3 regions of the Paenibacillus filicis genome follow, and region 2 is predicted to be linked to each of the others. Evidence: riboswitches for the same ligand, from Rfam matches in the RefSeq annotation. Region 2 holds a riboswitch; each other region holds the start of a gene.
The links. A riboswitch is a leader RNA that binds a small molecule or an ion and turns the genes downstream of it on or off. The one in region 2 is predicted to bind cyclic di-AMP.

Region 1 (7,251 bases), on a different contig from region 2:
TAATGAACATCACGGTCATGATCACGAACACGCCCATCCATACAAAGGAAGAAACCCGTTGTGCGCGAGGACCGACCGTGATGCCCCAACTAACCAGGAACGACCACATGCCGTTGCTGAAGTGGAATGTGGCTGCCACGACACCGATTACATAAAAAACGAAGTAGAACGGATTGGAAGCGATCTGGTGCATATGCGAGCCGATCTCCATCTGTTCTACGCTGCCGATGGCAATTTGGAACCGAGTTTGAAAAAAGTGCCAAGCCACAAAAATAAACGTAACGACACCGGTTACGCGCTGCAGGAAAAACATCTGATTGCGGAAATACCCGTAATTGCTCACATTGTTGCGAGCCGTATAAGCGACATATAAACCGTAAATCGCGTGATACGCAAGCGGGATCCAGATTCCGAAAATTTCGAGCGCCAAGACGAGCGGCAAGCTATGCAGCCATTCGACGTGCTCAAGAAAGCTTCCAGGTCCGCCCTTCGCTGCCGAATAGTTCGTCAGCAGGTGCTCGATCAGGAAAAAACCGACCGGAATAACACCGAGCAAGGAATGAAGCTTTCGTGAAAAGTACGAGTTTTTGAACATTACCTTTCGTTCCCCTCCTAATAATTAGGCTAGCCACGGCCTTGATAAAAACCAATAATCATTGTACTCCCGACGTCTGAGAGCGTCAACACAAAACGCTACGTCTATTTTCCATGAATCGACAGCCTTTTATACCATTCGCGGTACTTTTTGTGAACAATCCGTGACACTACCATACTACTCCTGTTTCGCTTATAATGGAAGTGCCGATTTCTTATAATCTCTTATAACATTTATGCATATGCTAAAGTTGTCAAGGAGGCGGATCACACCCGATGGAGCTATTCGATATTCTGATTACGGTCGTACAGCAGCAAAGTCTGAACAAGGCATCCCAGATACTTAACATCTCTCAGCCCGCTCTCTCGCGCAAGATCATGAAGCTGGAGGAGGATCTTGGGGTCGAGCTGTTCCGCCGCAAGGGCAAGCGGCTTGAGCTGACGCGGGCAGGCGAGATCAGCTACGAGTACGCGCTGGATCAGCAGCGGCTGGAGCGTAAGCTGCAGCAGTCGCTCCGGATCTTCAAGACGAGCACGAAGCCTGCCAGCCTGGTCATCGGCGCCAGTCTGACCACGCTGCAGTCGACACTGCCTGACCTGATCACGATCTATACACGTGAGCATCCGCTGACGGATATCAAGGCGCTGACAGGCAAAACCCACGAGATCGTCCCTCTTGTCAAGGAGAAGAAGGTCGATATCGGCCTCGTGGCTTCGGGCATCGACGACCCCGGACTCGTCTGTCTGCCGCTGTTCGACGATCCGCTTTGCCTCGTACTCCCCGCCAGCCACCCCTATGCGGACCGCACGGACCTGAGCGCAGCCGACCTGCATGAGCTGCCGATGATTCTGTTTTCCCGGGGAACGTGGTACCGCGTGCTGATGGATGAGATGTTTCACCGCTGCAGCGTCCACCCCGATGTGAAGATGGAGATCGATTCCTTCGAGGCCATCATCCGGCTGGCAGCGACCTGTCAGACCGCCACGCTGCTGCCCGAATCTTATCTGCGGCATGTCCTTGTGGAAACAAACGGCCTGATCGTCCGCTTCATCCCGGAGCTGGAGCAAACAAAAAGAACGACCTCGCTCCTATATACGGAGGAAGCCGCTCTGGAGCCGCCGATCCGGCTGTTCATCGATCTGGCGGTTAAGCATTCGAGTCAGCGGTAGCCGCCGCTTAGCGGATCACAGCCTTCTCGAAATGGTCGATCTGGTCATTCGTCCCGATGATGACCATCACATCCTTCTCCTCCACGGAGTCGGTGGCCGTCGGGGCGATAATAACGCCTTCTTTCTTATTAATAGCTACGATGCTGCAGCCGTACTTGGCCCGCGTGTCGAGATCCCGCAAGGTCCTTCCGTCCAGACACCTTGGAACCGTCAGCTCCGCGATCGTGTACTCGCACGACAGCTCGATATAATCGAGCAGATTCGGCGAGACGAGCTGATGCGCAACCCGCACCCCCATGTCCCGCTCCGGGAAAATAATGCGGTCGACGCCGATCTTGTTCAGCACCTTGCCGTGCAGCTCGGACAACGCCTTCGCCACAACCATCTTGACCCCGATATCCTTGAGCAGAATCGTGGTCAGGATACTGGACTGGATATCGTCGCCGATCGCGACGATCACACAGTCGAAGTTGCGCAGGCCGAGCGAACGTATGACGTCTTCGTCGGTAGAATCCGCAACCACGACATGTGTAAGCTCCTCACTCATCGCCTCCACGGGCTCCTCGTGCTTGTCGATCCCCATAACCTCATAGCCAAGCTTGATCAGTTCCTTGGCCAGACTCGATCCGAACCTGCCTAGTCCAATAACGGCATATTGACTGCGCTTCATCCTGTGTCTCTTCCCCTATCCGATGGTGATTTTCCCTTCCGGGTATCTGTACAGCTCTTTCTCCGCTTTGGGTCCCAGCGCATAAGCCAGCGTCAGCGGTCCAAGACGGCCGGCAAACATCGTCAAGGCGATCATGACTTTGCCGAAGGTCGACAGATCGGGCGTCAGTCCCATGCTGAGGCCGACCGTGCCGAATGCGGACGTTACCTCGAACAAAATCATTAGAAAGCTGTGATCCTCAGTCGTGGACAGCAGCATCGTGACGATCATGACCAGGAACAAGGCCAGCATCGTCAGCGTGATCGCCTTCAGGATACGGTCCTTGCCCAGTCTGCTGCGGAACAGCACGATATCCTCCTTGCCCCGGATCATCGCGATCATGGCCCCGACCAGCACCGTGAAGGTCGTCGTCTTCACTCCTCCGCCTGTCGAGCCTGGAGAAGCCCCGATAAACATCAGGATGATGATGAACAGCTGACTCGCCTGCCGCAGTCCCGCCATGTCCACACTATTGGCGCCTGCCGTTCTCGGCGACACGGACTGGAAGAACGAAGCCAGTACCTTGCCGTCCCAGCCGAGCGGGCCCAGCGTTCTCGTATTCGAATATTCGAAGGCGAAGATGACGATAGCTCCTAGCACAATCAGCAATCCGCTGGCCGACAGCACGACCTTGGAATGCAGGGACAGCCGCCGCTTCTGCTTGAATTCCAGCAGATCCGACAGGACGACGAAGCCGAGGCCTCCGAGCACGATGAGCGCCATCGATACGACATTGACCAGCGCATCATCCGCATAGGAGGTAAGACCGGTGAAGGGCCCGCTCACCGCACCGAATAAATCAAAGCCAGCGTTGTTGAAAAATGAAATGGCATGAAAGAACCCGTAGCCGATCCCTCTCGCCACCCCGAGATCGAAGGACCACCGGATGGCGAACAGAATGGCTCCCGCGAGCTCGATGGTGAGCGAGTAAACCAGCACCTTGCGGATCAGCCGGACAATGCCTTCCATGCTGCCCTGGTTCATAGCCTCCTGCAGAATCAGCCTTTCCTTCAAGGAAATCCGTTTTTTCAGTACAAAAGCGAACAAGGTAGACATCGTCATGAAGCCAAGTCCTCCGACCTGAATCATGATGATGATGACGATTTTGCCGAATAAAGACCAATGAAGTCCGGTGTCTACGACGACAAGTCCTGTCACGCAAGCTGCCGAGGTCGCGGTGAACAACGCATCGAGGACAGGCGTCGGGAGGCCATCCGCGGATGAAAAGGGCAGCGTCAACAGAATCGTGCCGAGCAGAATAATCGCGGCGAAGCCAAGCACCAGAATCTGCGGCGGCGTCAGCTCGAATTTCTTATGCTTCTGTGCGGTTGATATCATCTCATGGGGCACCTCATCGCCGTATATGAACAACAAAAAAAGCACGGGAAACCCAGTGCTTTGCGTACAAGGTTCCTGCATTCAAGCCTACGAGGTTAGCTGACGGATTCGGGTATACAGGCACCCTATCCATGCATGCGGCCGGACGGCCGGGCACGGAATTCACCCCTATGTTTCATGGTTCCCCCGTTTTCAATACGAAATTCGGCTTTTTTATTCAATTCATATGAATTATAGACGGGTTTGAGTGGAAGCACAAAGCTGTTTTTGACGGTTTTGGGTGGATAAAGCGATCCCCGGGGCAATTGTAAGCGATCACATGGGGGCAACCCTTGCGCTGGCTTGTTTTTTCCGACTCTTACGCATGTTATCATGATATTATCCAAAAGCATGGATGGACGTCCTTGCGAATACAATACAAGTGCCAGTCCAAAAGCATGCTCTCAGCACCGAGCCCTCTTGCCCAATAGATTCCAACCGATAAGGAGTGCGCTATGCCCACATTCAAGCAACGCCCCCCCTTGCTGCTCGCCGTTATCGGCTTGCTGCTGTATTTCGGCCTCTCGTACGCGGTTCCGCTGTTCGACAAGCCCTCCTCCCCAGAGCAGGAGAAGCGTTCAACCCCGGCGATCAGCAAGCAGGAAGCGGCCCAGACGGCTGTCGCCTTCATCGACCGGCGCTTCGGCCTCTCCGGGAAGCAGACGGCGGACACGCTGTTCCAATCGTATACGTCCCGCAGCGGCTATATTCAGCAGGCCAAGCTGGAGGATGAATATGAGAAGAAGTTCGCTGCCCGATTCCCTATCGATTACTATGAAGTGGAAATTCGCGACGGAACCTCGACCTACTACGTCGGCGTCAACTTTACGACCCGCAGCGTCCTAAGCTTTAGCGCCTACAAGGCCCCTACAGCCAAGACGGATGCGCTGCCCACACTGGAGAGCACCCCCGGCTCAGCGGCGGAGCAAGCGATCCGGGATATGGGCTTTGATCCCGCAGGCTACACGCTGCACAGCGGAGTCAGCCCGGAGGGAGCGGCCGAGCAGGTGTATGTCAGCAGGACGGAGCAGATCGGCGAAGCCAAGCTGGAGCTGAGGCTGCTGACGGTAGGCGGACAGGTGACGGCATTCCGACCGGCATTCCCGCCGCCCGACAGCTTCGTGCGCTGGCAGGAGGTCCAGGACGGCCGCTCCGGGCTTATGACAAGGATCAGCATGATCGCCTCGCTGGCGATGACGCTGGCCTCCCTGGTGATCGTGGTGCGCTACCGGCGGCAGATCAGCTTCGTGCGCGGCACACTGCTTACACTTGTCTTTCTAGCGCTGTATCTGCTCAACAACTACAATATGCTGCCGGCGTTTCGCACGAGCCATGGCAGCGGGCCATCCGAGGCGGGTGCCATCCTCTATCTGTGGATCATCAATACCTACGTTGTGCTAATGGCGTTATCCACGTATTTCGCCCTGCTTGCCGGAGGTAAGCTCACGCAGGACCGCGGCGTCCGCCCTTGGGCCGTGTGGCGGGACGTGGACTTTGGAGAGCAGGCCAAGCGGTCCATGAAGGACGGCTACATCCTGGGCCTGTTCATTCTAGGCATCCAGCAGGTGCTGTTCCTCGGTGCCTCCGCGCTGTTCGATGTCTGGTCCGTGAACGACCCCAGCGACTCCGTCTACAATATGACGCATCCGGAAATTTTCCCGCTGCTCGCGTGGTCGGCAGCCATCTCCGAGGAAGCGGTCTTCCGCCTGCTGGGCGTGTCCCTGATGCTGCGGCTGACCCGCAGCCCGTTCGTCTCCGTGCTCATCCCAAGCATCGTATGGGCGATGAGCCATACGCAGTACCCGATCTACCCGGTCTATACCCGTCTGATCGAGGTGACCGTCATCGGCATTCTGTTCGGCTATGCCTTCCTGCGCTACGGCTTCCTGACGGCCGTCTTCGCCCATGCGTCCATGGACAGCATCCTGATGGGCCTGTCACTCATCTATGACGGGGACGCCAAACAAGCCGCCGCAGGACTGGTCTACTTCTTCGTCCCTGCGGCGGCCGGCTGGCTGCTCTATGCGATTCACGGACGGATCAGACGCCGTCCTCCGTCCTTGCCTTCCGCGCGCTACCCTTGATTCTCGTCCGCTATGGAACAACTGAGATGTGGTGTCTGACTGGAGCTTCGGTTATTCCGCCAGCCCGGTATTCTCCAACTCGCCAGACACTTTGTCGCTCTCTTCCCCGGAAGCCGCATCCGGGTCTGTATCTGCTGGACCGTTCAGCGAAGCAAGAATATGGAGAGCGAGCTTCTCCCCTATGCCCAGAGGCTTGAAGTCTGCGACTTCGGCCTCTTTGATTTTCTTCAGCGAGCCAAAATGCTTGAGCATGGCCTTGCGGCGCTTCTCGCCGATCCCGGTGATCGAGTCGAGCGTCGAGACGATCATCGACTTGGCCCGCGTCTCGCGGTGGAACGTGATAGCGAAGCGGTGAACCTCGTCTTGGATGCGCTGCAGCAGGTAAAACTCCTGGCTGTCGCGCGGCAGAGGCACGACCTCCGCCGGGTCCCCCATCAGCAGCTGCGCCGTCTTATGCTTGGCATCCTTCACCAGCCCGCATACAGGCAGATGCAGGCCCAGCTCATTCTCCAGCACGTCGACGGCTGCCGCCAGATGTCCCCGCCCTCCGTCGATGACGATCAGATCGGGCATCCGCAGTCCTTCCTTCAATACGCGCTCATACCGCCGCCGTACGACCTCCCGCATCGTTTCGTAGTCGTCCGGCCCTTGTACAGTCTTAATCTTGTACTTGCGGTATTCCTTGCGGTCGGGCTTGCCGTCAGTGAAGACGACCATGGCGGAAACCGGGTCCGAGCCCTGAATATTCGAGTTATCGAAAGCCTCGATCCGGTGGATCGTTCCCGTTCCCAGGTATTGCCCCAGATTCTCGACGGCCTTCACGGTCCGCTCGGCATCCCGCTCGATCAGCTTGAACTTCTCCTCCAGCGCCACACGGGCGTTGTCACAGGCCATGCCGACCATATTCTTCTTCAGCCCGCGGCGCGGCATATGAACCCGAACCTTCAGCCAGCTCTCCAGCGCTTCCTTGACGTCCGATTTCACCTCGGATAGACCTCCGTCATCCGATGCTTTGGATTCAGTGGAGCCTTCATCCGCTTGCGGTTCCCCTTCATCGTCAGGCAGTGGCTCCCCGGCTTCCGCCGCAGCCACCGCTTCACGGAAAGCCAGCCGGTCCGCCTGACTTTCAACCTCCAAGCCGGATTCCTTCTGTATGCCTGCAGCATCTGCGGGGCCGACGGCAATCTCCGCTTCCTCTGCACTGAGCGGCAGGAAAATCTCCTTCGGCAGCGCCGGATTGTCGCTGTAGTACTGGGTCACGAAGGAGATAAAGTCGTCGTAAGCCTGCCCATAGTAAGGGAACATCGTCGCATGTCG
Region 2 (7,251 bases):
TTGCTTCTAGCGAGCCGGTAGCTTCGTGCACCTCGAAGCCGCTTTCGGTCAGGTAAACCTTCAATATGTTTCTAGCTTCGGGCTCTTCCTCAATGATGAGGATTTTCCGGTGGTTCACGAATGGGTGGCTCCTTTCCCTTGCCCTGCAGGCTGCCTGCCGGACCCCGGAAGCTCATTGGAATCAGTCGGAAGGCGGAATCCGAGGCGCGTTGCACCATGGTTCATCGGAAAGCCGAGGCTGTATACGGAAGGCATAAGTATTAAGCATCTTTAAGATAAATTGACCTCGATTTGAAGCCGTTGCGGGCGGAAATCCAGTATACTTTTCAGTATACCATAGTTCTGGAAGTTTGCGATGCCGCTAGAGGGACTGAGAGAGAGAACACCCGTAGACAACAGACAAGGATAAGGGGTGCTGGAGATGGCTAAAGTACTGGTTGTGGACGATGCGGCTTTCATGCGTGCCATTATAGGCGGGATGATGCGAGATTTGGGCCACGAGGTGGTCGGTGAGGCTGAGAATGGGCTCGTCGCCCTGCAAAAATATTCGCTCCTCAAGCCGGATTTTGTCACGCTTGATATCACGATGCCGGAGATGGATGGAGTCGAGGCGCTGCGCAATATCATGAAGCAGGACCGCAATGCCAAGGTGCTGATGTGCTCGGCTATGGGGCAGCAGAGTCTGGTCATCGAAGCGATCAAGCTCGGGGCTAAGGATTTTCTGGTCAAGCCAATCCAGAAGGAGCGCGTAGTCAGTACGCTGCAGCGGCTGCTCGGTTAATAGGGAAGGAGGCTTTGCTTGCCAAGTCGGCAAGCGAAGTCTCCTTCTTTGCTGTGTCGGCAGCCCGGCAGCTTGGTTCTTCCGGCGTGTCGTCAGTCTCTCCACGGTCTGTCGGCTCCTGCATCCAGGTCATCTCCGGCAGGCCTTGCGCTCTCGGACTTGAGAATGAGCTTGTATGTCTCGATCGCTTGCGCCCGTGAGGCCTTCAGATCGACGATTGCCTCGGGCAGAGGCTTGTGAATCTCTTTGTCGGAGCGGCCCGCGAGATGCGGCAGCCACCGGCGAATATAAGCGCCCGAGGGATCGTGGGTCTCGGACTGGGTAGCCGGGTTCATCACCCGGAAGTAGGGGGCCGCATCGAAGCCTAGGGAGGCACACCAGAGCCAGCCGCCCCGGTTCAGCACGTTGTCGTAATCGCTCAGCTTGTACCGGAAGTAGCGCTCCCCGTAAGGAAATGGACAGCCCAGGTTTTTCGTCAGGAACATAGCGGTGATCATTCGGAGCCGGTTAGGCATCCAGCCGGTTTCATTCAGCTCGGTCATGGCCGCATCGATGATCGGAATGCCGGTACGTCCCTCGGCCCAGGCCCGGAAGTGCGTATCGCCGAGCGGAGACAGATCGAATACCTGCTCATAGCGGAAAAAATCCGGGTCAAGTCTCGACTGGTAGAGGTAGAAGTCGCGCCACGCGAGCTGGCGCAGCCATGGTTCGATGCCGATCGGCGCTTCCATCAGCCGCTCGTAGACCTCACGTATGGATAGGGCGCCGACATTCAAGTGGCGGCTGATCCGGCTCGTATCCTCGCGCGCGAAGCGGTCCCGTCCGTCGGCGTAGCCAGCCAGCCGCTCATCGAGGAAGCTCTCCAGCGCCTGCATCGGGTCCGGTTCGTCGCCGGAATCAGCTGGGTCATCATGCTGAAGCTGCGCTCCCAGCTCAGGCGGGAGCCGGAAGCCGTCCCTCACATCGGAGTGGAGCTCGGCAGTTTCGAGCTCAGCCACAGACCGGGTGGAGGCTGGCTTGAACCGCTCCGTTACATAGGCGCTCCAGCGCTTGTAGAACGGAGTGAATACCTTGTAAGGATCTTCCCTGCCGCTCCAGCGCACGAAGTCGCGCAGGTCGGCGAGCGCCGCCTCGTCATAGGCAGTCGCCGGGATACCGCGCTCCGCCGCCAGCTGACGCAGCTCACGGTCCCGGGTCAGGGCATAGGGCGTGTGGTCCTCGTGCCAGACGATCTCCCGGATCGGATGCGCGTCGGCGATCCGGCTCACAACAGCCGCAGGCTCACCGTACAGCACATGAAGCCGGCGACCATGCTTCGTATAGAGCCGCTGCAGCCTGCCCGCATGAGCGAGGAAGTTCCGTCCGCTGTGTTCCCGGCCCCGGCCGTTGCGCAGCAGGAACGGGTCCAGGACCAGGATATGCAGACTGGGAAGTCCGGAGGCGAATATAGCGTCCAGAGCAGGCAGATCATGTGTGCGTAGGTCTTTGCGGTGAATGAATAAGATCATAAGAGACTGGCTCCTTTTCGGCCAAATTAGCATGAATACCATGCTGGAAAGAGAGAAAGCCCGGGCTTCGCACCGGAGAGCCGTTCGGAGAACGAACGAATCAGCGGAGCAGGCCAGGGCTTTCTCGCATGGTATGTGGAATGGACAACAGAGCAGCTTACTTCTGGGTGTCGGACATCACTTGATTGAATTGATCTTCGGACAGGACGCGACGTGCGGTAACATAACGCTTGGCGTAGTAGTTGTCAGACAGCTTCGTAATCACAACGCCCTCATCGGTAGCGGAATGATAGAATTTACCGTCTCCTACATAGACGCCGACATGGGAAATTCCTTTGCCGTCGGTGTTGAAGAATACAAGATCGCCTGGGCGTAAGTCGCTTTTTTCGACTTGAGTGCCCTCCTGAGCTTGGCTCTTGGAGGAATGCGGCAGGTCAAGACCGAGCTTGTTGAAGACCCAAGAAGTATATCCGGAGCAGTCAAAACCTTTGAGTGTCGTGCCCGACCATTTGTACGGAGCACCTAAACCCTCGTTAACCGCTGCGCTTAGTGGGCTTTCAGCAAGAGCGCTTCCAAGCGAAACACTAAAGAATAAAACCGTAGAGCAGACAAACCCGACAAGCTTCTTCAAAGAAGTTTCCCCTTCCAGTGCCTACGAGGTTAGCTGAAGGGTTCGGTTGAAGGTTCCCTATGATCACTCTAAAGCGAGATCAATTCACCCAGAAATGGTTCCCCCGTTTTCTAAGACAGAAATTCGGCAATTTTTTCTTATTTGGTTTTCCTGAAGTACAAGTATTCGAGCTAAACTGACGAACTCCTTCTTCGTCACAAATTTGTCACATTTAAACTGTTTAAAGTGAAACCCTGACGGGTAATGAGCTTTGCGTCTTGATAACGTATTCATCAATTCAGGAGTAGATACGGCTAATAGCCAGAGAAAGCTGCACAGGCTCTGCGTTTTTGTCTGAAACTATCGAATGCCGGACCGGAGCGCAAAGGATGGCGAACAAGCAGACGGGTTAAGATTTGACTTTACCTGGGGAGAACCACTACAATTTGTAGTGTGAGGTGCGCAAAGCCATGAAAATTCAAAATTTCAAGTTTTACGAGAAAGGTCTCAACCGGTTCTTCGGGCCGCTGGAGGCGAAGGTGCTCGAGATATTGTGGGCGAAGCCCGGGCTGTCGATCAAGGAAGTGCAGCAGAAGCTGGAGCAACAGGAGGAGCGGCTGAACTTCAATACCGTGATGACGGTCATGAACCGGCTAGTAACCAAAGGGGTGCTGAACAAGAAGCTGGAGGGGCGTGCTTCGGTATACGAGCCTTTCGACACGAAGGAGCACTTTCTGGAGATGCAGTCCAAGGAGATCACCCACGAGCTGCTGGAGGACTTCGGCCCGCTTGTCGTTAATCATATGCTGGATGCGCTGGAGGAAGCGGACCCTGAGATGATCGAGAAGCTGGAACAAAAAATCAAAGCGTTGAAAAAGGAAACCTAGACCATGTGGAAGAACAGGTCCAAACTTCTTTTTGCCACACCGTTGCTCATTGCGCTGCTGGTGTGGTCGCAGATGGGATTGTATGCGGCCCATAAGACACTCGGCTGGGACATCAGATTCAATATCATCGACCTGTGCAACCACCTGCTCTTGAAATTAGGCTTTGGCTCGATCAGCCCTGTGCTCAACTTGCTCGTAGCCTATACGGCAGTCGTCACTCTCTGGCTCGTGGCGAAGCAAGCCTATGCGGCCAGGCAAGCGCTGCGGAAGGTTCAGGAGCGGACGCATCACCCGCTTACGGCTATGCTGCAGGCCAGATTTCCGGAGGACAAGCATTCGCTGATCGTGATCGCAGCCAAGCAGCCATTTGCCTTGACGCTCGGACTGTTCCGTCCCCGGATCGTGCTCTCGTCCGGCTTGCTGGAGCTGCTGGACCCCAGCGAGATCGAAGCCGTCTACTATCACGAGCGCTCGCACCGGCGTCATCGCGATCCGCTCAAAACCTTCGTGCTGCTGGTCGTCAGCAAGGTCATGTGGTATGTCCCCATTCTGGACTGGTGCAGCCGTCATTACAAGATCGCCAGAGAGATTATTGCCGATCATGAGGCGATGACCGTCATGGGTACGCCCGCAAGCCTTGGCAGTGCGCTGCTCAAGCTGCTCAAGAAGCAGGATCGCCCGCAGGCTGTGGACTTTGCTTATGTGTCCTTTGCCGATACGTCGATCAACTACAGGATTCACCATATCATAGATCCCGAATCCGCAGCATCGCCGCAGCTGCCGGTGATGCTAGCCGTCATCTCGCTGCCGGTCGTGCTCGTGTTATCGGGGGTATTCTTTCTTTCCCTGCTTTAAATTTTTTTACCAACAAACACTACGTTGTGTAGTGCTATTAGGAGGAGTTTGAAGATGAATAAAAATAAGCTGGCCGCTACAGCGGCAGGAGTCTTGGTCGTTTTATTGGCTGGTGGTTACTGGGCCTATGACTACTATGCAGGCAATCATGTGGAGGTTAAGGATGTGATCTCGACCGCCAGTCCTGCTGGTACGGCAGGAGGGTCGACCCCTGCACCCTCAGGAGGAGCGGTAGCTGCGGATCAAATCAATGGCAGCTGGAAGGTTCTCCCGGCTTCCGAAGTCTATTTCTCCGTTACGACATCGAAGGAGACTGTTAATTTCGTGGTGACCCCTGTTCAAGGAGCCTGGCAGCTGGATACGTCTGCGCCTGCCAAGTCTACGGCCGAGGGCAAGGTGGAGGTAGGCAAGCTGAGCTCGGGCAACGGTCAGCGGGACAGCCATGTGAAGAGCGAGGAATATCTGGATACCGCCAAATTCCCCGAGGCTACGTTCACCGTCAAGTCATTCGGCGAATTGCCGAAGCAATGGAAGGAAGGTGAGAAGCTGCCTCTGGAGCTCCCCGGAACACTGAAGGTGAAGGACAAAACGAAGGATGTCGTCTTCAAGAGTGAGGCGGTGTACGAGCAGGGTAAACTCAAGCTGCAGGGAAGCACGGTGGTAACCTTCGATGATTTCGGCATGAAAAATCCTCACGCCGTCACCTTGAGCACGCAGAACGATCTGCAGGTACAGCTGCGGCTTGTGCTGGAGAAGGCCTAAGCTGTTTGATATAGATAAGAAGGCTGCCTCGGAAGAACTTCCGGGCAGCCTTCTTGACGTTCGGGTCGGACCGCTCAGGCTTTCTCGGTCCATAGAGCATACTGGGTGCCGATGGACCACAGCTTGAAGAACATCTGGGCCAGCCGGTAGGCCTGGATGCCTGCCAGAGCGAGGAAGCCTGCCCAGATGAAGGAGGCAGTCATCACTGCGGCGGTCACCGCTGCCGTCAGTGCCGCGACGATCACGGCCGCAGCGACGATGGCAGGCAGGTGGCGAAGCACGAACAGGACCGTGGACAGCAGGGAGCGCTCGTCCGTCCGCCCGATCTGCAGATGCATGAAGAACAACTGGATGAGGAAGACATAGAGGACATAGACGGCCAGCGCCGGCAGCAGTGCTTTGCCCAGCTCCGGGTAGGAGGCTTGCTTGGACACATGCTCCCAGAGGTAAGGAGCCAGCCAGGAGAGAGGCGCGGCCATCAGGGCGAGCTGCAGGATATAGTAGCCGAGGAACGGCAGCGACAGCTTGCGGATGCCTTCTACGAACCTGTAGCCTGCGTTCATTCCGGTATGATGCAGGGAGTAGTAGACGCCGGCGTTCAGCAGCGGATGAAGCAGCAGGCGCAGGAGGAGCAGTGCCAGTGCCCACCATAGCAGCGGGTCCAGCACATCCGTTTTCATCAGCCGGAACTGGCCCTCGATCCAGAATAACTGCACGGCTTCGCGCGACAGCTCGCTCGGGTAGCGATGGAGCAGAGGGACCAGCACGGATTGCACGAGCTTATACAGCATTACGCCCCAGATCAGATGGTACGCGAAGAGAACGAACACGGCGAAGGGCTGCCCGCAGGCGAGGCTCCAGCCGGACTTGATTCGATTCCACATCTAGGATCACCTCACCACACGACCCAGCCGAAGAAGGTCTCCAGAATTTTGACGACACCGAGATTCAGGCGGACAGACAGCTTGTTGTCTACGTTTGTTTTCATAAAACTATTGATCCGCTTGTTCTCAAGCACTAGGGAATGCTGCGGATCAATCGCTGCCCACTCAAGCGGAGCGGGATGTCTGAGCGTATAAATGACTTCCGTCTCCGTACCGTTCCACGACTTGTCGATCTGCGTACCGTCCGTAAAGTGGAAGCGGACCGGGACCGCCTGCATCGTGCCTCCGAGCCTGCGCAGCTTGACGCTGCTGTCGTACAGCTTCTGACCGTTGTCCGTCAGCTCCTTGACCTGTATGCCGGCTACTTCATAGTCTGTCATCATGCCGCCGTAGACGTACTGGTCGAAAAACTCCTTCCAGCTCTTGCCCGTTACATCCTCCACGGTCTTTTGGAAATCGCCGGTTCCCGGATGCTTGAACTTCCAGCGCTGGAAGTAGGTACGCATGACCTTGTTCATCGTCTCGCTGCCGAGCTGAGCTTCCATCGCCTTGAGTACCAACTTGGCGCGCGTGTACACATTCTCCGCATATTGGTCATGCCCGCTATACTTCCAGGCATGCTGCTTCAGGGAGGCGGGGTTTGTCATGTAGCTGGCCTCCACGAGCCGGTTGGAGCGCACTCCGTATTCCTTCTCCATCAGCCGGTCTTCGGCGTAAGAGGTGAAGCCTTCGTCCAGCCAGGCTTCCTCGAATTCATTGCTGGCTACCATGCCATAGAAAAACTGATGCCCGATCTCGTGGACGATAACCCGCTCCAGCTCGAGGCTGGGATTCTCTTCGGAGGCCCCCCAGGAAGTGACCAGTGTCGGGTATTCCATACCGCCCGCTCCATTGCCGTTCTCAGGCGGGACCACGATGGACAGGGTGGAGTACGGATAGCTGCCGTACCATTCCGAGTAGCGGG
Region 3 (7,251 bases), on a different contig from region 2:
TGAGGGATTTCATATTTGCAATGTGAATTACGGACATCTGCGCACAGAAGGCGATTGCTTGTTCTGCATGTCGTTTTTGAATAAATAAGAAGGCCAGCCGTAGGGAGGAGTTACTTCTCTACGGTTTTTTTGGAAGCAAAGAGGAGTTGTCGAAGTGGAAGCTGTACCTGTTCATGACCGCGAGCGAGTGGATGATCTGCTTACTCAAGATTTAAAAATTATACAGAGCGATGATGTATTCAGCTTTTCACTGGATGCGGTGCTGCTGGCCCGTTTCTGCTCGATTCCCCAGCGGGGCCGGATCATGGATCTGTGTACCGGCAACGGGGTGATTCCGTTGTTGTTGACGACACGTACCAAGGCGCATATTACCGCTATTGAGATTCAGGACAAGCTGGCGGATATGGCGCAGCGCAATGTGAAGCTCAATCGGTTGGACGAGCAGATTGAGATCCGGCACGGAGATCTGCGCCAGGCGCTCGATCAGATCGGTCACGGCCTGTTCGATGCGCTGACCGTTAATCCGCCGTATCTCCCCGTTGTGAATGGGGACCAGAACAGCAACGAACACTTCGCTGCAGCACGGCATGAGCTGTTCTGCACGCTGGAGGATGTTATCCGCATCAGCAGCAGGCTCGTCCGCACCGGAGGCAAGGTGGCGATGGTGCACCGCCCGAGCCGGCTGGTGGAGATTTGCGCCTTGATGCGGCAGTACCGGATCGAGCCGAAGCGGATTCGCTTCGTCCATCCCCGTGCAGACCAGGAAGCGAATATGGTGCTTATCGACGGACTCCGAGACGGCAAGCCGGAGCTGCGCACCCTGCCTCCGCTCATTGTATACAAAAACCAGACGGAGTACACCGACGAGCTCGCCGATGTGTACTTCGGCCGCAGGCTAACCTTGGATCATGATCCTGATTCTTACTAAGCGAAGGATACGATAAGCGTGAACATTCAAAAAAGCTATAGCAACGAACAAGCCTCCGGCAAGCTGTACCTGGTGGGAACACCGATCGGCAATCTGGAGGATATCACCTACCGGGCGGTACGCACCCTGCGCGAGGTCAAATGGATTGCGGCCGAGGATACGAGGCAGACGCGCAAGCTGCTCTCTCACTTCGAGATCGGGACCCGGCTTGTCAGCTACCATGAGCATAATAAGCAGGCAAGCGGCCCGGAGCTGATCCGGCTGATTCAGGCTGGTGATGATATCGCGCTCGTCAGCGATGCTGGCCTGCCGGCGATCTGCGATCCCGGGTTCGAGCTGGTGCAGCTGGCCATCGAGGCGGACATTTCGGTAATCCCGATTCCGGGGGCGAATGCCGCTTTATCGGCTCTGATTATCTCCGGGCTGCCGACAGACCGCTTCACCTTCGTAGGGTTTCCTCCCCGCGAGGGCAAGCCCATGCAGCAGGAGCTGTCCAGCTGGAAGAAAGCCGGAGGAACGATCATGGGTTACGAGTCTCCGCACCGGATCGTCAAGACGTTAACGCGGATTGCGGAGGGCCTGGGAGCGGACACACCGCTCTGTCTCGTTCGGGAGCTGACCAAGAAGTATGAGGAGGCTATCCGAGGCACGATCGCGGAGTGTCTGGAGCATCTGGAGGCCCACCCTCCACAAGGAGAATATTGCTTCATCTTGAATGTGGAGGGGCAGGGCGATGAGGCAGACCAGCAGTCCGCGTGGTGGAGAGAGCTTACGTCTCAAGCGCATGTAGGGAAATATGAAGCGGACGGTTATGATCGTAAGGAAGCGATCAAGCTGGCGGCATTGGACCGGGGAGTTCCCAAGCGGGAGCTGTACAATGAGTTGCATCGCGATCGGTAAAGCTGCAAAAAAAATTCCCTGAACCCGGGAAAATCCAGGTTCAGGGAGTCAAGAGGAGATATGAAAAAGGTTAGAATTACCATAGTTAAATTTGCTATCTCTATTATAACCTATTTTTCTTATTTTGTCACAGGTATTGGCATTTCGGATAAACATTCGTGACAAACGATTTTTCCTTTAAAATAAGATACATTTTCAGCATTGCTACAGAAAATACAAGCAGGCTCATATTTCTTCAGCATGATGCGCTCGCCGTCAACATAAATTTCCAAAGCGTCCTTCTCGCCGATACCCAGCGTTCTGCGAAGCTCGATAGGAATAACAACACGACCCAGTTCGTCGACTTTTCTAACAATACCAGTAGATTTCATCATTTTAAAAATTCCCCTCTCCAAGAAGTCCACTTCATGTATTCGCATAGTGGAATGAAAAAATTATCGTCATGTTTCGACATATTCTTTATACATATGATACCAACCATTCCCAAAATAGTCAACCTAAAAAATACAATATTTCATGACAAATTATTGGCATATTTGATAGATTAAGAAGTGAATAAAGTTGAATTCCCTTGAATTGCTGCACTATAGCAAGTCTTTTGCGTCTTAATGAAAATATTTTGCATTCTGTTGCATGGCGGTTTTGCCTATGAAATTTGCCGTTATTTTTGGAAGAAACATGCGGACAAAATTCGACAAACGGTTCGAGATTTCAGAATCCTTGTCGAAATCCTAAAGTAATTCTAAAGGAGGAGCCTTATGAGTTATCTCTTGGAGGAAGAAAAAGTATTCAAGGACCCGGTCCATAAATACATCTATGTGCAGGATCAAACAATCTGGGATTTGATTAACACCCGTGAGTTCCAGCGCTTGCGCCGCATCCGTCAGCTCGGTACTTGCTTTCTGACCTTCCATGGAGCGGAGCATAGCCGGTTCTCCCATTCGCTTGGCGTCTACGAGGTGACGCGCAAGATTATTTCGCAGTTCGAACGCAATCAGTATGAGGATTGGCCCAAGGAAGAAAGGCTGCTGTGCCTCTGCGCGGCGCTGCTGCATGATGTGGGGCACGGTCCGTTCTCCCACTCGATCGAGAAGACGTTTGGTACCCATCATGAGGAGTGGTCCTGCCGCATCGTGCTGGGTGATACGGAGGTCAATGAGGTGCTGCGCCGCGTGTCGCCGACCTTCCCGCAAGAAGTAGCGGGTGTGATCGCCAAGACCTATCGCAGGGAAATCGTCGTCAGCTTGGTCTCGAGCCAATTGGATGCGGACCGGATGGATTATTTGCTGAGAGATGCGTATTTCACCGGGGTGAACTACGGAACCTTCGACCTGGAGCGGATTCTGCGGGTGATGCGTCCGTATCAGGGACATATCGTCGTCAAGGATAGCGGGATGCATGCGGTGGAAGATTACCTGATGTCACGTTATCAGATGTATTGGCAGGTATATTTCCATCCGGTTACCCGAAGCGCCGAAGTCGTGCTGAATAAAATTTTTCAAAGAGCGAGACATCTGTATGACGACGGCTTTGCCTTCCGCTCACTGCTGGCGCCGCTGCCGGCTTTGTTCCAGCGCAAGCTGACCTGCAGCGAATATTACTTGCTGGATGAAGCCTTCATGCAGACGACGCTGATGCAGTGGACCCTGGAAGACGATCCGATTTTGTCGGATTTATGCAGCCGGTTTCTGCAAAGGCGATTGTTCAAGTATGTAACGCTGGAGATGCTCGATGCAAGTATGCTGGAGCAGCTGCGAGAGCAGCTGGCAGCACTGGGTATAGACCCCGTCTACTACCTCGAGGTGGATTTCCCGTCCGATCAGTCCTATGATATATACCGGCCGGGCGAGCATGATGAGAAGCTTCCCATCCTGCTGCTCGATTCCAACGAACAGCTGACGGAAATATCGCGCAAATCCGAGATTGTCCGCTCCATAAGCGGCATCCAGATGGGAAAATACCACCTGTATTACCCAAGGGATCTGCTGGTGAAACATCTTCCGGAGCTGGATCCGGGCTTGCGGCGACTGTTTGCCTTGTAGCTGTTTCAGTTCCTTCTATATATTAAGAGAAAACGGACAAGCCAAAGGAGAATTATGCTATGCTGATCGACACGCACGCCCACCTCAATGCGCCCCAATTCGATGAAGACCGACACGAAGTGATTGCCCGTGCGAGGGACAACGGAATTGGTCGAATTGTGAATGTAGGCTTTAACCGCGAAACCATCCCTACTTCACTGGCGCTTGCGGAGCAGTATGACTTTATCTACTCGACGGTTGGATGGCATCCGACGGATGCGAAGGATATGACCGAAGAGGATCTGGCCTGGATCGAATCGCTGTGCAGCCATGACAAGGTTGTTGCCATCGGAGAGATCGGGCTGGATTATTATTGGGATACCTCACCGAAGGATGTCCAGGATCGCGTATTCCGCGATCAGATTCGCCTAGCCCGCAAGGTAGGTCTCCCGATTGCGATTCATAACCGCGATGCGCATCACGATGTCGTGCAGACCCTGCGGGAGGAACGAGCTTCCGAGGTCGGAGGTGTCATGCATTGCTACTCCGGTAGCTGGGAAACGGCCAAGCTGTGTCTGGATATGAATTTTTATATTTCATTCGGGGGGCCCGTGACGTTCAAAAATGCGCGCCAGCCCAAAGAGGTGCTGGAAAAGGTGCCGCTGGACCGTCTGCTGATCGAAACCGATGCCCCCTATCTGGCTCCGCATCCTTACCGGGGAAAGCGCAACGAGTCTGCTTATGTGCGTCTGGTCGCAGAGACAGCAGCGGAAATAAAAGGAATTTCCTTAGAAGAATTGGCTGAGATCACGAGTCGGAATGCGATGGAGCTTTTTAGGATTTCATAGGGCCATTTCCCCATGGAAAGCGCACCCAAAAATGAAGTTCCGAATAACGAATCAAGAAAACGAAAGGAAATTGATGCTAAGACTACGTCCGGATGAGAAATAGATGGTTTTTGTTTTGAAAAAAGCGTTTTATATGCCAGATTCGAACCAAATTCGCTCTTTTTTTCTCTGTTTGTATACTTTACAACCGAAGCCTTCGCATCGTACACTCAATAATAACTTCATATCGATCACAATATTTCCAACATCGCTGAGTTTCCGAAAGGGAAACGGGGGAACCACATCACGGCTGACCGGTTGACGGTCACGGGATGTTTTTTTAGGGGTGAATCCTTGTGTGCTGATCAAGTACACGGGGTAGGGCGACTCTCAAGTCCGAATCCGTCAGCTAACCTCGTAAGCGTCTAGAGAGAGGTAACGATTGTCGTGTGCTTATATTTCATTTGGGCCAAATGAAAAAAGTCACGGGAAGGTTCCTCTTCTCCGCTGACTTTTTTGTGTTTCCCTGTAGATGGGATAAATGTCCAAGCACTTTATAAGATGCGCCCGAAGGGGGGACGTAGCAGGCAAGTGGCGGCTCTGATGACAGCGGAAGAAAAGTTGGAAGTAGCATTCCAAACATTTACCATAGTCGCGTCAGACTCTAATCATGCATAACACTCAAAATGGCGAGGCTTTAAGGAGGACCGAACAAGTGGGAGCTGTATCACCTGAGCAAACCCATGTAAGACGATCATCCAGCATGACCTTCGCGTTGCGATGGAAGCATGGAAACTTGCGTATGATAACGATTATCACACTCCTTTCATTCGCTATGACTTTCATGTTTTTGATGATGTTACACGGTACGGCTGTCAAGCGCGTATCGCTCGTTGTGGACGGACAGGAACGCAAGTTCCAAACCCGTGAAGGGGTCCTGCAACGAATCCTGGATGAGCAAGGCATTGCGGTGTCAGATAAGGACCGGCTTTCGCACGGGCTGGACTCCTCGATTAAATCTGGAGACCGCATTACGATTACCCATACAACGCCGCTTCAGTTGACGATGGATGGGGAGACCAAGACCGTATATACGGTCAGCAAGACGGTAGGCGCTGCGCTGCAGGAGCTGAACGTGACGCTTGGCGAGCTGGATAAGGTTATCCCTGCGCCGGATAGCGAGCTTGCGACAGATAGTCCCGTCAAAGTCGTTCGTGTTAAGAAGGAACAAGGCGAGCTGCAGGAAGCGATCGCTTTCGACACGGTGAAGAAGAATGAGCCCCAGCTGCTCAAGGGCAAGGAACAAGTTGTGCAAGAGGGTCAAGAAGGTTTGAAGATCAAGAAAACCGAAAAAGTGTTTGAAGACGGCGTGCTCGTCTCGGAGCAGGTCGTAGGAGAAGCCGTACAAACGGAAAGCAAGCAGCGCATTGTCGCAGTAGGAACCAAGAGTCCCGTTGTCGCATTGTCAGCTTCCTCGCCGAATGTGGAGGAAGTAACCAAGAATGGGGTCAATTTCGGCTATAAGCAAGTGATTAAGAATGTTACGCTGACCGCGTATTCGGCAGGACCGGATTCGACGGGCAAGGATGAGAGCCATCCGCAATACGGCGTAACGTCATCAGGGGCGAAGGTAACGGAAGGTCGTACCATTGCAGTTGACCCTAAAGTAATCCCGATCGGCTGGTGGGTATATATCGACGGTCTCGGCTTCCGCCGGGCTGAGGATACCGGCAGCGCTGTGAAAGGGAATAAGATCGACGTCTACTTCCAGAGTGACAGCTATGCCGACCGCTTCGGTACTAAACGCGGGTATACGGTATACGTCATCGGGCCCAAGAAGCCGTCTGCTGACTAGGAGCACGCAATACGGGAAGACTGATGCATATAGATTAACGGATTAAGAAGAGGCGTTCTAGCACCCTCTTCTTTTTCCATGTTTATGAACGATGAGAGGAAGAACCGACTTGATCAAGGAGATTATCGTAGTGGAAGGCAAGGACGACACAGTCGCCATCAAGCGTGCTGTGGAAGCGGAGACGATCGAAACCGGAGGCTCGGCGATTAATGCGGACATCATCCGGCGGATCCGCCTCGCCCAGGAGCGCAGGGGGGTTATCGTCTTCACAGATCCGGATCATGCGGGGGAACGGATCCGTAAGATCATCGCACGGGAAGTTCCGGGTGCCAAGCATGCGTTTCTCACCCAGCAGGCGGCGACCAGCAAGGGAGATATCGGTGTCGAGAATGCCTCCGTGACTGCTATTCGTGAGGCGCTGGCGAATGTACGTACGGATCAGCCGGCCGGAGAGTCACAGATCAGCTGGGACGATCTGCTGGAGGCCGGGCTCATCGTTCATCCGCAGGCAGCCGCAAGACGGCTGGCTATCGGCAACAGGCTGGGAATCGGCTATTGCAACGGCAAGCAATTCTATAACCGCTGCCGGGCGTTTCAGATCACCCGCGATGAATTCGAAGCCGCCCTGCAGGAGCTGGAGCGGGCAACAGATGAGGAGGCGCAATCATGAGCCAGGAACACTTACAGGCGCCAGGCGGACAAACTGCCGGTGATATCGCT

Region 1: another riboswitch for cyclic di-AMP. It lies ahead of WMW72_RS31465 (TrkH family potassium uptake protein); the one in region 2 lies ahead of WMW72_RS23045 (C40 family peptidase).
Region 3: another riboswitch for cyclic di-AMP. It lies ahead of WMW72_RS34660 (ubiquitin-like domain-containing protein); the one in region 2 lies ahead of WMW72_RS23045 (C40 family peptidase).

Annotation. Positions count from the first base shown of each region.
Region 1 covers NZ_JBBPCC010000030.1:24,488-31,738, forward strand. Annotated here, with positions in the region: gene WMW72_RS31450 (succinate dehydrogenase cytochrome b558 subunit) at 1-595, opposite strand, end outside; gene WMW72_RS31455 (LysR family transcriptional regulator) at 871-1,764, shown strand; gene WMW72_RS31460 (potassium channel family protein) at 1,772-2,434, opposite strand; gene WMW72_RS31465 (TrkH family potassium uptake protein) at 2,450-3,811, opposite strand; cyclic di-AMP (ydaO/yuaA leader) riboswitch at 3,881-4,031, opposite strand; gene WMW72_RS31470 (CPBP family intramembrane glutamic endopeptidase) at 4,306-5,934, shown strand; gene uvrC (excinuclease ABC subunit UvrC) at 5,986-7,251, opposite strand, start outside.
Region 2 covers NZ_JBBPCC010000016.1:177,497-184,747, forward strand. Annotated here, with positions in the region: gene WMW72_RS23030 (response regulator transcription factor) at 1-118, opposite strand, end outside; gene WMW72_RS23035 (response regulator) at 422-781, shown strand; gene WMW72_RS23040 (cryptochrome/photolyase family protein) at 874-2,289, opposite strand; gene WMW72_RS23045 (C40 family peptidase) at 2,447-2,920, opposite strand; cyclic di-AMP (ydaO/yuaA leader) riboswitch at 2,924-3,059, opposite strand; gene WMW72_RS23050 (BlaI/MecI/CopY family transcriptional regulator) at 3,370-3,786, shown strand; gene WMW72_RS23055 (M56 family metallopeptidase) at 3,790-4,641, shown strand; gene WMW72_RS23060 (YceI family protein) at 4,696-5,403, shown strand; gene WMW72_RS23065 (hypothetical protein) at 5,478-6,287, opposite strand; gene WMW72_RS23070 (M1 family metallopeptidase) at 6,299-7,251, opposite strand, start outside.
Region 3 covers NZ_JBBPCC010000041.1:16,334-23,584, reverse strand. Annotated here, with positions in the region: gene yabA (DNA replication initiation control protein YabA) at 1-88, shown strand, start outside; gene WMW72_RS34685 (tRNA1(Val) (adenine(37)-N6)-methyltransferase) at 155-928, shown strand; gene rsmI (16S rRNA (cytidine(1402)-2'-O)-methyltransferase) at 941-1,828, shown strand; gene WMW72_RS34675 (AbrB/MazE/SpoVT family DNA-binding domain-containing protein) at 1,948-2,202, opposite strand; gene WMW72_RS34670 (HD domain-containing protein) at 2,587-3,870, shown strand; gene WMW72_RS34665 (TatD family hydrolase) at 3,930-4,697, shown strand; cyclic di-AMP (ydaO/yuaA leader) riboswitch at 4,936-5,116, shown strand; gene WMW72_RS34660 (ubiquitin-like domain-containing protein) at 5,392-6,531, shown strand; gene rnmV (ribonuclease M5) at 6,641-7,201, shown strand; gene rsmA (16S rRNA (adenine(1518)-N(6)/adenine(1519)-N(6))-dimethyltransferase RsmA) at 7,198-7,251, shown strand, end outside.